Regions from separate parts of the Lactobacillus sp. B4015 genome, predicted to be linked through region 1. Evidence: riboswitches for the same ligand, from Rfam matches in the RefSeq annotation. Region 1 holds a riboswitch; each other region holds the start of a gene.
What was found. A riboswitch is a leader RNA that binds a small molecule or an ion and turns the genes downstream of it on or off. The one in region 1 is predicted to bind thiamine pyrophosphate.
Positions count from the first base shown of each region.

Region 2: it holds a riboswitch for thiamine pyrophosphate, as region 1 does, so the genes downstream of both, J3U71_RS11030 (ECF transporter S component) here and J3U71_RS01985 (ATP-binding cassette domain-containing protein) in region 1, are expected to answer to the same signal.
Region 3: it holds a riboswitch for thiamine pyrophosphate, as region 1 does, so the genes downstream of both, thiM (hydroxyethylthiazole kinase) here and J3U71_RS01985 (ATP-binding cassette domain-containing protein) in region 1, are expected to answer to the same signal.

Region 1 is NZ_JAFNOY010000002.1:55,715-61,018, reverse strand. Features, by position in the region: gene J3U71_RS02005 (SLC13 family permease) at 1-53, shown strand, start outside; gene J3U71_RS02000 (LemA family protein) at 161-730, shown strand; gene htpX (zinc metalloprotease HtpX) at 747-1,643, shown strand; gene J3U71_RS01990 (AraC family transcriptional regulator) at 1,701-2,639, opposite strand; TPP riboswitch at 2,807-2,897, shown strand; gene J3U71_RS01985 (ATP-binding cassette domain-containing protein) at 2,934-4,301, shown strand; gene J3U71_RS01980 (energy-coupling factor transporter transmembrane component T family protein) at 4,310-4,963, shown strand; gene J3U71_RS01975 (glycoside hydrolase family 32 protein) at 5,018-5,304, opposite strand, start outside.
Region 2 is NZ_JAFNOY010000013.1:14,797-20,100, forward strand. Features, by position in the region: gene hpt (hypoxanthine phosphoribosyltransferase) at 1-542, opposite strand, end outside; gene J3U71_RS11025 (M42 family metallopeptidase) at 770-1,852, shown strand; TPP riboswitch at 1,923-2,014, shown strand; gene J3U71_RS11030 (ECF transporter S component) at 2,059-2,637, shown strand; gene J3U71_RS11035 (tyrosine-protein phosphatase) at 2,801-3,550, shown strand; gene J3U71_RS11040 (cupin domain-containing protein) at 3,593-4,081, shown strand; gene udk (uridine kinase) at 4,155-4,796, opposite strand.
Region 3 is NZ_JAFNOY010000006.1:75,875-81,178, reverse strand. Features, by position in the region: gene J3U71_RS07360 (FAD-binding protein) at 1-879, opposite strand, end outside; gene J3U71_RS07355 (NAD(P)-dependent alcohol dehydrogenase) at 905-2,023, opposite strand; gene tenA (thiaminase II) at 2,759-3,421, opposite strand; TPP riboswitch at 3,549-3,650, shown strand; gene thiM (hydroxyethylthiazole kinase) at 3,725-4,513, shown strand; gene thiD (bifunctional hydroxymethylpyrimidine kinase/phosphomethylpyrimidine kinase) at 4,528-5,304, shown strand, end outside.

The sequences.
Region 1 (5,304 bases):
ACGCCGGTTTAATCATCTTGACACTAATTGGCTGGGCATTGATACTACTATAAAACTTAATAATTATTAAAGCTTTACCTGCAAATGCTGCTAAAGCTTTTTTTAATACTCAAGTTTAACTTTATCAGTTATAATTGAATAAACATAAGGAGGAAAAATTATGTCAAATTCAACTTGGTTAATAATAATTATTGCGATTATTGTTATCCTGCTCATCGCAATTTATATTGCAATCTATAACGGCTTACAAAAAGCTAAAGTTTACACTGACGAATCTTGGAGCCAGATTGATGTGCAATTAAAACGGCGCAACGATTTGATTCCTAATTTAGTTGAAACTACTAAGGGCTATGCCAAGCATGAAAGTGAAACTCTGGAAAGAGTTGTTCAATTGCGGAACCAGTTGACTGCTATTCCAAGTGATGATCATGCCCAAACGTTAAAGGTTTCTAACCAAATTTCTGATACTTTGAGATCAATCTTTGCTTTATCGGAAAATTATCCTGATTTAAAAGCTAACCAGAACTTTGCTCAACTGCAGGAAGAATTAACCAACACTGAAAATAAAATTGCTTATTCACGGCAACTTTACAATTCATCTGCAGCTCTTTACGATCAAAAGTTGTTAACTTTTCCTTCCAATATCGTTGCTAATATCCACGGATTCCGCAAAGTTGATTACTTACAAACGAGTGAAGCTGAAAAAGAAGTACCTAAAGTTAAATTCTAAGCAATAGGTCAATTTTATGTTATTTCAACAAATTGCCAGCAACAAACGCAAAACTACTGGCATCTTGATTTTATTCGTCATTATTCTCGCCTTAGTTGGTGCCGGATTAGGTTTTATCTGGGGCAATCGACCTTTATTAGGAGTAATTATTGCGCTTTTTTTTAGTGCAATTTACATGTTAATTGTCTTGCCTAATCCCGCTAATATGGTTATGAGTCTAAATCATGCCCAAGAAATTCATGAACAAGACAACCCCGTTTTATGGCACGTTGTTCAAGATATGGCGCTAGTCGGCAAAGTACCAATGCCACGCGTTTTTATTATCAATGATCCTAGTCCTAATGCTTTTGCAACCGGACGGGATCCAAACCATTCTGCGGTTGCTGTCACCCAGGGCTTACTTGACATGATGAATCGCGAGGAACTTGAGGGCGTTTTAGGTCACGAAATCTCACATATTAGAAATTATGATATCTTGGTTTCCACTATTGCAGCCGTACTGGTTGGCGTCATTTCATATTTATCAGGCATTGCTAGTCGCTATATTTGGTGGATTGATGATGATCGCGACAGTGATAACGATAATGGCAATACTATTGTCGTTATTTTCAAAATCGTGGCGATCATCTTTGTACTTATTTTAGGACCTATTTGTGCCAGTCTTGCTCAGATGGCTTTATCACGCAACCGTGAATATTTAGCAGATGCTTCTTCAGTTGAGTTGACCCGTAATCCTCACGGTTTGATTTCTGCTTTGACAAAAATTGACGGTTCTGACCCCATGAAAGCTGCTGATCCAAGTAGTGCTGGCATGTATATCGAAGATCCGCTACGTAAGCGGCATGGTCTTACCCACTTATTCGACAGTCACCCGCCTACAAGTGACCGAATTAAACGTTTAGAAAAAATGTAACTTAAAAAGGAGCGCTCTGCAAAATAGTCCGCTCCTTTTTTAATAAAAATATTGCTCTTACTTTAAATTGATATTGGCCTGTCTAAACAGTTCCGCACGCATTTGTACCGGCGTTTCATGGTAATATTCATTAAATTTTTTGTAAAAGAACGATTTACCGTTATAACCGACCCGCGCGATGATTTCTTTAACCGAAATGTCAGGTCGAGCAAGCAAATTGCGTGCCTCCTGCATGCGGCGTTCATCAACATGTTCAACAAAGCTCTTACCAGTTTTTTGCTTAACTAAACTGGAAAAGTAATTTGGGTTGAGTCCAAAGTGTTCTGCTGTTTCATTTAAGGTAATATCAGTATAATTTGCATCAATGTAACGCTCTAACGCCGTTTGCGCAAACTTATGTTGATTAACTGGCGCTGTTTCCAAGTCTTGATTTCTAATTGCCGTAATCACGAGTATCCGCAATTCTGCTGCAATAATACTGCGCGTAAAAAGATTGTGGTTTAAATATTCATCAATAACTTTTTTCATTAACTGACTTGGGCGCGACATTTGTGAGCAGCGCAAACTTAATAGTCTCTTAGTCTTGAGAATCTGAACAAGCTGTTCGGCTACTTTTTGTTCACGTGAATTGAGCGTTGCTTTTTCTCCCCAAAAATCCGCGCAATTAACCTTTGAACTAAATTCTAATTTGACCAAAAGATCATTTTTCCCTTGTTTTTCGACCTCATAGCCACATTTTTCTTGCAAAAACAGCAAATTACCCGCTTTTAAAGTTAAGTTTTGTCCGTTAATTTTAGTTTTTGCCATGCCTTCAGCTTCGTACAAAATTGTGGGATTGCTGGTTTGGTACCGGTGAATGCCCGTATTATGATTTTCAAGGTAAACCCTAAACAGGTTAAAGGCCTTGTTTCCGGGCTTTAGCCGGACTTCATTCGTATCCGCATTAGTTGAATCCAATACACTTGCCAAATATTGTTCTAGCTTAACTGCTGCCATGATGTCACCTTCTAATTAGTAATTTATTTTCATAATTTTATTATATAGCAAAAAGCGCCGCTATTTATATGTTTTTAACATCTGTGATAGAAGTTGAGCCTTAAGTGCTATTAACGGAGCCTAATTTGCCGCAACTAGACAAGAAAATTGCTTTTATGTATAATTGACCTGAAATATTGGGGTGCCATCTTGGCTGAGAATATACCCACTGAACCTGCTATGGATAATGCCAGCGAAGGGAAAAGCACTGAATTTTAACGTCGCCTAGCATTATGCCATGGCGACTTTTTTAGATTGGTTAAAAAATTGCTGAAAACTAAAAACCTTACTTTTTCATATGATGAAGAAAAGCCTATTTTGCAAGATGTTAATCTTAATATCCCGACGGGCAAATTTTCCTTATTAATCGGGCCAACAGGTTGCGGTAAATCGACGCTATTAAAAATTTTAGCTGGCCTTTATCCTAAATATGCTGGTAAAGTTAGTGGAACTGTCGATCTTAATGGGCTTAAGAGTGCAATGATGTTTCAAAATGCTGGCGAACAATTCACAATGGCAACACCGCGTGAAGAGATCATTTTTGCACTTGAAAACCTGGAAATTGACCGTGAGCACTACTCAAAACGATTGCAAAAAGCAACTTCTTTTGCCCAGATCGACCAGCTGCTTGATCAAAAAATCAATACTATGTCTGGCGGTGAGCAGCAACGAGTAGCTCTTGCTGTTTTAATTGCAATGGATGTCGATCTTTTTCTGCTTGATGAGCCTTTTGCAAGTTGCGACCCTGCTGCCCGCCAATTTTTAATTAAAAAGTTGGCTCATCTTCGTGACTTAGGAAAAACAATTATTCTAAGCGACCATGTTCTAGCTGATTATGAGGGTATTTGTGACTGTTTGTTTAAATTTACCGGTCACCAGGTTACTGCCTTAAGCACTGCCGAAAAAAAGCAGCTTCTTCGACAAAATGACCACCACGAGCATTATTCTTTTGCCCTACCAACTAATGAAACAAGCCGCTTTGAACTTACTAATACCTTAATTAAGCAGAACCGGTTACTGCTAAAACAGGAGCACCTAAAGATTTTGGCAGGCAAAGCCACCCTAATCACTGGCCCTAATGGTGTGGGGAAAACATCGCTTTTCAATGCGCTAACCAAGATGCTCACATACACTGGTAGTTTGACTTACCGCCAAAAAGAAATTCGCAACTTGCGCATGCGAAAATATTTGCGTCAAGTCGGGCAGATATTTCAAAGTGCAAGTGATCAATTTATTAACGTTTCCGTTGAAGATGAACTTAACCTAAGTAAAAAAATGCGCACCAGCAACTTTTATTCCGATCAAAAAATTGCGAAAGAGGTGAAAGACCTTGATCTTGACCAGACACTAGACCAAGTCGTCTACTCACTTTCGGGCGGTCAACAAAAGAAATTACAAATTTTATTAATGCTAATTGCTGATCAAGACGTTTTATTAATTGATGAGCCCTTAAGCGGCTTAGATCACCAATCGGCACAAAAAGTAATGGGTCTGTTGCGCGAAAGCCAGGAAAAAAGGGGGCAGACACTTCTGATTATCAGCCATGAACTAACTAATTTGGCAGATTGGTGCGATTACCACCTTGTATTTGACCAGCAACAATTAACATACGTAGACAAGTGAGGCTTGTTATGAATCCCAGTTTTAAATTCATTGTCGCTTTAATTATTTCGGTTGAAATATCTTTTAAAACCAGTCTAATTACCAACGTGCTAATTATCGGCTTTTGCACGTGCTATTTACTTTACTGCCACATGAAAGTTAAAAATCTCCTGTTAACTTTTACCGTGCCATTAATTGCGGCCTTTACCGTGTTTGCCACACTCTACTGGTTTGCACCTCAGCCTAATTTAACCAACGCTTTAAGTCTTTCTAGCAGAATCTACGTTTACACGCTGACAATCTGCTGTGTCGCCCAAAAAACTAGTGCCGAAGAATTGGCACGTTCATTTGAACAGAATTTTCATTTACCTAGCAAATTCGCATACGGGGTCCTAGCAGCACTCAACATTATTCCACGCATGCAAACTGCCGTTAAACAAATTCGCACAGCGGCAATGATGCGTGGCGTTTATCTTAGTTTTTGGTCTCCCGTTCTCTATTTTAAGGCTATCCTAGTCGCGCTTAACTCGGCCGAAAACTTGGCACAGGGAATGGAATCGCACGGCTTTCGCGAAGATGCCAAGCGCTCGGTCATCGTGGCTGTTCCCGTCAAACGCAGCGATTGGTTATGGGCCGCTGGTCTTTTATTAGCCACTAACGTTGCCTTATTTACATTAAAATAATAAAAGAGCGGCAGTGATGTTTTAACCACCACTGCTGCTCTTTTTAGCTAGAGTTTATCGCGCCAAAGTATAACCTTCGACTTTTGCCTTAATTCCTTTATCAGCGCTAAAGAAGATTTGCGGTTGATTCTCGGTATAATAACGCTCTGAAAAGACCAGTTCACCATCATTTAAGAAGAACTCAATCGAACTCGTATCAATGAAGATATGCAGTTTTAAGCTTGCGCTAGTCTGGAGATTGCCATAGCGTTTGTCATCCCCATCAGGTTTATCAGCGCGGATAGCCGTTACTTGCCCAGTTTTTTTATTCCAAGTTAATGAAACCAAATCTTGCTGTTTGC
Region 2 (5,304 bases), on a different contig from region 1:
TCAGGCTTAAGAACGCCAATGTAGCGTAAGTTACGGTAAAAGTTCATAAAATCCAGACCATAGCCTACAACAAACTCGTTTCCGACTTTTGAACCAAAATAATCAACCTTAACGTTAACTTTTCGATTAGCTTCCTTATTCAGTAACACGCAGCATTTAACGTTTTTAGCGCCGCGTTTTTGGAGCAAATCCTTCATATATTTCAAGGTTAATCCGGTATCAATGATATCTTCAACGATTAAAACATCACGATCTTTGACATCTGTAGCCAAATCGGAAATGATTTTCACTTCGCCTGAAGATTCAAAACCATCACCATAACTAGAAACGTCCATAAAATCAATTTCTTCTTTGACGTTCATTTCACGTACCAGGTCAGTTAAAAAGAAAATTGCACCCTTTAATGCACCTATAACTAATGGTCTTTTACCAGTATAGTCTTCAGTTAATTGCTTACCCAATTTGACACACATCAGGTGAATATCATCTTCGGTAAACAATTTATGATCAATAATATTATCAATATTGTCGTTTTTCGGCATTTATTTACCTTTCACTTAAAACTCAAAATTCCTAATAAAATTGATTATATCATTTTTATCGGAAAAAAGGAGCTTGTTTTGAACTTTTTTAGCCATTTTGTACCGAAATTACGGACAAAATTATCAAATTTGCTAAAAGCAGTAGGATTTTTTCAGAAATAGCTTAAATAATTGTTTTTTGCTACAATGAAATTTAAAGTTTAATAAGCGAAAGGTCAATTACAACGATGGAAAAAGAACAAGAAATAAAAATGCTCAAAGCTTTTTCGGATGCTAATTCAACTTCCGGCTTTGAAGGAGAGTTTATCAAATTATTCACTGACACAGTAAAAGATATTGCCGATATAAAAATTGATGGTATGCTCAACGTTTATGCTGCTAAAAAAGAAAATCAAACTGGTCAGCCAATTATCCAGCTTGATGCCCATTCTGATGCTGTTGGTTTTATAACTCAGGCAGTTAGACCAAACGGAATGATTAAGTTTGTTCCGCTTGGCGGCTGGGTTAAATATAATATTCCAGCTTTACGGGTAAAAATTAGAAACCGTGACGGTAAATATGTTCCTGGCGTAGTAGCAACTAAGCCACCGCACTTCATGACTAAAGAAGAACGTGACAATGTACCGGAAGTAGAAGATATGTCAGTTGATGTTGGTTCTAGTTCTCGTGAAGATACAATTAATGATTATAAAATTGATACTGGTTGTCCCATTTTTGTTGACGTCAAGTGCGAATACAATGAAAAAACCGGTCTTTTCTTCGGTAAGGATTTTGATGACCGGTTTGGTGCAGCTGCAATGGCTGATGTTTTGGATAATCTCAACGGTGAAAAGACTGACTTTAACGTTGTAGCCGCACTTTCAAGTCAAGAAGAAGTCGGCTTACGGGGAGCGTACGTAACAGCTAGAAGTATTAAGCCAGACCTAGGGATTGTGCTTGAATCATGTCCAGCAGATGATACATTTACTCCAAAATGGCTTTCTCAAACAGGCTTAAAGCGTGGACCAATGCTGCGTGATATGGATACTTCATTTTTACCTAATCCAAAATTCCAACAATACGCATGTGAATTAGCGGATAAAAACAATATTCCATATACTCGTTCGGTTCGGACCGGTGGCGGACAAGATGGTGCAGCAATTTACTATGAAAATGGTGCGCCAACAATTGTTATCGGAATTCCAGTGCGTTACGAGCATTCAGCATACTGCTTTAGCGCATATCAAGACTTTAAGGCCTCAGTTGACTTAACTTGTGCAATTATCCGTGATTTGACTAAAGAAAAGTTGGCTAGTTTTAGTCAATTTTAATTAAATTGCTAGTTAATTGAATAACTTAAAATGTCTGCTTGATATTGTGTTATAATAGGCAAAAAGATAAGAAAGTCACTAGGGGTGCCACATTTAGCTGAGAAATACCCTCCGAACCTGAACAGGACAATACCTGCGCTAGGGAAGTGTTATTAAGTATATTAGAGTACTCCTACTGACTTAGAATGTTAGTTAGGAGTATTTTTATGTTTACAAGATCATCAAAATGGAACGTTAAAGCAATTATCCTGATTGCTTTAATTGGAATTATTATGGGAGTAATCTACACTTATGGGTTTAATTGGGCTTACAATTTAATTAAGTTATTACTGCTTCCGACCGGCTTTGCTCCGGTAACAGATACTGTTTTTTCTGGATTATGGCTAATGGCAGCTCCCTTAGCGATGTATTTCGTGCCAACGGTTGGTTCAGGAACAATTGGTGAAACATTGGCAGCAGTTGTCGAAATGGCTATTGGCGGCCAATGGGGTGCAGTAACAATTTTGTCTGGTGTGATTCAAGGAGCAACTAATGAAATTGGCTTTTTCCCGCAAAAAAGTCGTTATCAAGCATTTTCTTGGCAAAGCGTACTAACAGGGGCCTTTTTTGCCGGCCTTGGTAGTTTTATTCCAACGTATTTTTTGTACGGCTGGAGTAAATATAGCATCCAACTGCAAGTTATCATGTTTATTACTTGTATACTCTCTGCGCTTGTATTTGACGGCGTTTTGGTAAAATTGATTACTAACTTATTTGATCAGGCATTAAAGCCCAAAATTGCTTAAATTAAAATTAGCACCGCAAAATATTTTTTGCGGTTTTTTTATAAAAAAGACTAAGAAACACAAATTAGTTTGCGAAAATCATGGACGTAGAATTCAATAAAAATTATAATATTCCTTTATGAAAACCAAACAGTTTTAATAAATAATAAGTTTAAGGAGAATTATGACTACAGAGATAACAAATTGGCGTTCATTAGGTGGCTATGTTAGTTCAGATGGAAGAAAGGTTAAAGAAGGGCTGCTTTTTCGTTGTGGTCAACTATTTGATTTAACCGAAGAACAAAAAGATCGTGTTCAGAACTACTACAAAATAAAGCGACTGGTTGATTTTCGCGGTGATGAGGAAAGACAAGAATACCCAGACTATCTTTGGTCAGAATTAGACTATGAAATTATTGATGTGCTAAAAGATGTTGGCACAACAAATCAGGCTAGTGTTGATGAAATTGTTTCGGCCAATAGCAGTGTTGAACAAGATATGCTGAAAACCTATGAAGAATTGGCAATGGCAGAATCTGCTAAGCAAGGCTATCACGACTTTTTGCTAACGTTAATGACCGATCCAGTTCCAGTTGCCTTTCATTGCTTTGCTGGTAAGGATCGAACAGGGGTAGCTGCAGCCTTGATTTTAAAGAGCCTGGATGTTAGTGAGGAGCAGATTTTCACCGACTACTTAAAAACAATTTCTGCTCGTAAAAAAGCTAACAAAGAAATATTAGAATACTTAAAAGATAAGATGGATCCTAATAACCTCAACGATGTAGCAATTGCGTTAACTGTTGAACGCCAATACCTGGAAAGATACTTTTCAACCGTTAAAAAGCACTACGGTGATTTTGATCACTACTTTACTGACGGCTTGAAACTGCCACAAAATTTTAAAGAGCAAATGCAAAAGAATTACTTGGTTTAACTTAATGAAGTTGACTGATTGAGCGTGAAGAGAGCAAAAATTATGAACCGAGAAGATTATATTAAAAGTTTGAGCCTTGAGCCTCACCAAGAAGGAGGCTGGTTCCGTCAAATATATACTAGTGATGAGCAGTTCTTTGCTCAGGATAGCCAAGCAGATAGATTTTACTACACTTCAATTTATTTCTTACTTGATGATCAGAGCTGTTCCCATTTTCACCGCTTAAACCATGATGAACTATGGTATTATCATGACGGCACGGCGATTACAATCCACTGCATTGCTCCAGATGGTCATTATTATGCTATAAAATTAGGTAAAAGAATTGATCACGGAGAAGTCTTGCAATTTAAGGTTCCAAAAAACACCATCTTTGCCTCGGAAATCACGGAACCAGATAGTTTCTGTCTAGTTAGCTGCATGGTTTCTCCCGGCTTTGACTATCATGATTTTGAAATGCCCCACAAACAAGATTTGTTAAAACAATATCCAGATTATGCTGAAGTAATTAAGCGGCTGGCAAATGATTAAAATGAATAAGAAAACGCCAATTTCTAAAGCTAGAATTTGGCGTTTTTTGATGCTAATTTGGTTTATCAGTTTTTTATCTAATATTTTCGCTTAAAACAGAGTGTACCTTAGTGGTGAGCATATCGATTGCGACATTATTTTCGCCGCCTTCAGGGATGATAATGTCTGCATAGCGTTTGGTTGGTTCAATAAATTGGTGATACATTGGCTTAACTGTATCTAAATATTGTTCAATGACCGAATCAATCGATCTGCCTCGTTCCTTAATGTCACGCTCTAATCGTCTGATAAAACGAATATCATCATCCGTATCAACGTAAACTTTAATATCCATTAAATTACGAATCTCTTCACTTGCCAGTACTAATATTCCTTCAAGAATAATAATATCGGCAGGCTCGATATGGATAGTTTCTTTGCTTCTTGTGTGTTCTTTGAAGTCGTAAACGGGCATTTCAATTGGCTCGTATTGTAATAACCGATTTAATTGCTCCTCTAAAAGGGGAATATCAAAAGCATCAGGGTGGTCATAATTGATATTCTGTCTGATGTTCATCGGAATACCAGTATTATCTTTGTAATATGAATCTTGCGTCATAATTAAGACGTGTTCATTTTCCTGCATTTGGTCAACAATTTTGTGAGCGATGGTAGTTTTACCGCTGCCTGAACCACCGGTAATTCCTATCACAACGGGTTTTTCAAGTTTAGACATTGAGACACTCCTTTTTATCAAATAACATTTTACTTTACTTTTCCTTGGATTACCAACGGTTAAGGTAAAAAATATCTTATATTTAGAAATTTAATTGATAAAAATATTTGTTTGATTTTGCAGCGTAAACTTAAATCGGTCGCAAACTTTTTCAATTTTATTTACGAAACTCTACATCATTTTACAAATATGGCTTTATACAAAGAATCTGGGCAATTTGTTAGTTTAACTGAGAAACTTTACCGTGATTTAGCTAATAATGTAAAGTACTTGAGTAAAGAGATACTGCGGAAGAGATATTATGAAAACTATATTGACTGATTAGCAAGCTGCAATTAATCGGTCATTAGAAAAGGTTAATATTTAGGAAAAAATACTGATTTTGACAAGGTCAAAAATAATAGATCTCAGTTGAAAATGATTCATTCTATGAAGTTGAATATGGTTAATTTATCTGAAAGTTTGAATGGCTGTGTGGTATTTTCAGGTTCGAACGTGAAAGAAAATA
Region 3 (5,304 bases), on a different contig from region 1:
ACCAACTGCAATCACTACTGCTTTACATTTAATATCGTAATTGTCATATTTGCCCTTAGTTGTGACACCAGTAACTGCATTGCCAGAAGTTTTAATTTCTTCATGAGTTTGCTCATAAAGAACTGGAATATTTAATTCCTTCACTCGTTTAATTACCGGTCCCATAATTGCTACAGGGCCGAGTTCAAAATTAATATGCGTTCTTGGCTTTTTAGATATACCTAACGGCATTGCAGTAAATTTCACGCCATATTTGTCTGCATAATAATCAACGGCCGCTCCTGAATTTTTAGCGATCACTTTAATTAGATCATGATTAACTTTTCCACCATCTTTTTTGGCAAAGTCTTCGTAAAAATGAATTAAATTATCAGGGTCATTATCTTGATCCCTATTAAATTTGCTACCAGTTGCATACATAAATCCACCGGAAACCACTGAATTTCCACCTAAGCGGCCAGTTTTTTCAATTAAAACAACATCCGCACCATTTTCTTTGGCTGTAATTGCAGCATCTAAACCTGCAAGACCAGTACCAAAAACGATTACATCAGTCGCAATCTGATGGTCCTTTTGGACAATTTTTTCATGATTTGCAAATTCGGTACTTTTTGCTCCTGCTTCAATTAGTGCCTTTCTGACGGCGCTAGTTATTCCCTGAGAAGTAAATGTTGCTCCTGTAACTGCATCAACTTCAGTTGATTGGTTTTCAAGTATTTTTTGTGGAATTAAATTAAGTGCATTATCAGATAGAAGTGCCGTTTCCTGATGCTCAATTACCTCTATGTCAGTAATTTTTCCGCTACTTAAAGATACGGACACCTTAATATCTCCATTATGTCCTGGTGCTGTTTTTTGATATAAGCCATCTTTTACCATCGCTAATTCTCCTTAAGCAAATGCTTTATTTATATTGATTATCAAATACAATAATTGGTTTAATCGTACTGCCTTCCACAGAGGCTTTAATAGCTTGATTAATCTCCTCTGGTTTGTAAAATTTAACAATTTTGTCAATTGGAAACCTACCTGCATGGTACAAATCAATCATTTCAGGAATAAATTCTTGTGGAACCGAGTCGCCTTCAATAATGCCAGAAATACTCTTTGATGCCGCTAGAATGTCTATCATCGGACTAAGCTCTTTAATAGTTTTTGTTCCCATCGCAACAACTGCAAATTGTCCCTTTATCGTTAGCGCAGTCAAACCTTGTTTCATTACTTCAGGTTCACCAGTAGTGTCAATAACATAGTTCAAACCTTCGCTACCTACAATCTCATTAATTTTATCAATTATGTTTTCCTGAGTATTATTAATAGTTTCAGTAGCCCCAAAATCTCTAGAAATTTTTAGTCTCATATTGTTCTTGTCTATTGCGATTACATGTTTACAATTAGAAACAGCAGCACCCATAATTGCAGCTAAACCTACAGAACCGGTTCCTAAAACGGCTAAGTTAGAGTTGACTTCAGGTTTTATAGCATTAAGAACTGTACCGGCTCCTGTCATATAGCCACATCCTAAAGGTCCAGCTAAGCGTAAATCCAAGTCATTCGGTACCTTGACCAAATTGTTTACATTGGCAACAATATGGTCCCCAAAAGAAGATTGACCAAAAAATACACCTATATCTTGCCCGTCCTGCTTATGCAGACGATAGGTACCATCCAGCATTGGTCCACCACTAGTATTTAATTTGTTAAAGTTAACACATGATCCTGGCAGGCCATTTCTACAGAATCGACAATTTCCATCATATGCAAAGCCAACTACAACGTGATCGCCTTTTTTGAAATCAGTTACATTTCTTCCAACCTTTTCAATAATTCCGGCTCCTTCATGGCCCAAAATAACTGGCATTTGAATTGGAAACCCACCATTTTGAAATTCAATATCACTATGACATATGCCTGATGCAACAGTCTTTATTAAAACCTCATTACTTTTAGGGTCATCTAGGACAACCTCTTCCAAGTTCAAATCAGAATCTGATCTATTTAAAACGGCTGCTTTGATTTTCATGGTAATAACCTCTTCATTCTAAAATACTAAGCTTCGCTATTTTACTATGTTACTTATATCACATAACCGCTTACATTTTAATATGGTTTACAAAAATTTAAACAAGTAATTTTGATTATAAAATTCAATTAAAGATTGCTTTTCAATCGAATTTTATGAAAGTGCAAGTAATTTTTTAGAAAAAGTAGAATATATAATTTTAATATTTGAGATATATTTCTCGTTAGGAAAAAGGGTAAAATTTAAGCAAAAAATGTTGATTTAAGCACAAACCACAGTTTAATTGTTTAATTTAGCAATCCCTAAATAGCAGTGTTAAAAATATTAAGATAGGTGTTAAACATGATTTACTCATTATTCTAGGCTGCAAACTTGGGTATTCATCACAGTTACAAATATTGAACAAAAATTATGCTACGAGTTTAGAGGCATTAAATAATTTTATTAGCTTAATTTTATTTGTTTCGCCATTTGCACTAATATCAACCTGGTAAGAGAAACTAACCGTCAAAACAAAAAGTCGAAATCAACTAATTTTAAAGAAAAAATAAGCAAAAGATCTTTGACACATTATTTATCAAAACAAAGCTTGCATTTGTAGAGTTTAAAAATAATATGTTAAGCAAAATTGTTTTATAAAAGTATTGACTGTTTATATAGACTTTTTACTAAATAATTAGTTCCGAAATTTGAAAATTACTTTTTTAATTAAAACAATTCTTTAGGTCAGAAAAGCTATTGCCACTGTTCTTGCTCATACGCCATTTGCCAAAACCGGCATTCATAATAGCTGCTGCGCACAAAGGCTTTCTGCATCTGCCCACGCTCTCGTTCTGAAGCTTGCGCAGCTAAGTTATTGGTCAACTTTAACATGCGACTAACATTGACGTCATACCAGTCGCTATCATAGGTCTCGATCCATTTCTGGTAAAGTGCAACCGGTGAACCCGTTTGCGCCAATGCTTGACCAATTTCCTGGTACAGCCAGTAGCAAGGCAAAATGGCACAGACACAAGGAGCAAGACCATCTTTTTCAAGCGTTTTAAACAGATGATTAACATAGGCGTACGCCGTTGGCGCTGCGTCAGTTTCTTTAATCTCATTAGATGTGACTTTTAATTCCGCTAAAAAATGTTGCTGCATCGTTATTTCACATTCTTGCAAATCTTGGGCACCTGCCAGCAAGAATTGTTGCACTTCTTGACTAGTAGTTTTCTTTGCCATTAGCCGGTGAATTTTGCTAAATTCAGCTAAATAGTACCTGTCTTGCAATAAGTAAAACCGAAAAGTAGCCAATGGCAATTGGCCACTTTGCAGCTCTTTAACAAAGGGCTGCTCCATGCTTTTTTCCCACAAATCCTTTGCCGCATAACGCAATTGTGCTGTAAATTCAGTCATTATTATCTCCCTCGCCCAATTAATAGTTGCGTGTTTTTTAGTAGTTAGTTTACCTTAGTCGAGTCACTGCAGCAATTCGGTTAAATTAGTTATTGTCTTGCCCAGCAAAAGTCGCTATAATTGAAACCGATAACACGAGGGGTGCCTTTTTGAAGGCTGAGATGGCGGATAGCCAGACCCTTTGAACCTGTAAGCTAATTCTTGCGTAGGAACGTGTCAAAATCCACTTATGCTTTGACACAAATATGTCAAAGCTTTTTTATTGACCTATAAACGGCGCAGGAGATTTTTAAAGGAGAGATTATGAAACTAAATCTGTTAGCTATATTACGTGAAACTAATCCAATTGTCCTTAATGCCGCCAATTTTGTGACCGTTCAAGATGTCGCTAACGGCTTAAATGCGCTGGGTGCCTCGCCTATCATGAGTAAGGAAATTGCTGAGGTCGAAGAAATGGTTCAGATGGCATCAAGCATTGCCATCAACCTCGGGACTTTGACTAAATTGCAAATTATGCAAATGAAAGAAATGGGGCTACTTGCCGCGCAAGCTCAAAAACCGGTTGTACTTGATCCCGTTGCCGTTGGCGCAGTCAATTACCGCCTGCAAACCGCACAAAAATTGCTAGAAGCTTTCCCAGCTACAATCATTCGTGGCAACGCTGGTGAAATTGCCTCTTTAGGTGGTTTTGCCTGGAATGCCAAAGGTATTGATGCGGGTTCAGGCAGTGGCGATCTTGACGAAATTACGCGTAAAACTGCGCAAAAATTGCATTGTACAATTATTGCCAGTGGCGTAACAGACACAATTAGCGATGGTCAAAATATCGCTCATGTTTACAATGGTACCCCGCTATTTCAGGCACACGTTGGTTCAGGTGACATGCTCTCAAGCATTGTTGCCGCCTTTGCGGCCATCTGCGATGATTCTTTTGAAGCTGCGCAAACAGCTTGCCTAGTTTTTGCAGCTACTGGAGAATTGCTCGTTAATGATCATCCTGAAGTAGGCCCTGGCACATTTAGCATGTATTTGATGGATTATTTAGCTAAAGTCAAAGAAACCGAGATTACAGCTATTGCTAAATTTGATTAAGGAGGTTAGCAATAATGACAGAAGAACTAAATTCATTTCCCCAAGTTTTGACCATTGCTGGGACTGATTCTGGTGGTGGAGCCGGAATTATGGCGGATCTAAAAACTTTTCAGATGCAACATGTTTTTGGGACAGCGGTGGTTGTAGCTGTGACTGCCCAAAACACGCTCGGAGTCCAAGACTCGTTTTTATTACCACTTGAAATGGTCGATGCCCAATTTGCGTCATTAGCCTCAGACTTTAAGATTAAGGCTTGTAAAACGGGGATGTTGGGAGATGCAGCGCACGTCCATCAAGTAGCTCTTAATCTGCAAAAATATGACTTTGGTCCGGTAACCATTGACCCAGTTATGGTGGCTAAAGGCGGAGCGCCTCTTCTTAGCCAAGATGCTATTACCACCGTTAAAAATGAGCTATTGCCGCTAGCTAACCTCATTACGCCTAACTTGCCTGAAGCAGAAGCTCTTACCGGAATTAAGGCTACTAGTGAACAAGAATATCCCCAATTAGCACAAAGTCTGCAAAAAATGGGTGTAAAAAACGTGCTTATTAAAGGCGGACATTCTAACGCTGAAGTTGTGAGCGATTACGCTTTATTAGCAGATGGCACCGACTTTTGGGTTAGCAGTCCACGGACGCACACTAACAGGACTCACGGCACTGGTGATACTCTTGCAGCCGCCATTACTGCTCAATTAGCTCTAGGCCATACTCTCAGTGAAGCAATTAAAATCGGCAAACAGTATGTCACCAAGGCGATTGAACAAACGATTCAGGTTGGTCACGGTCAT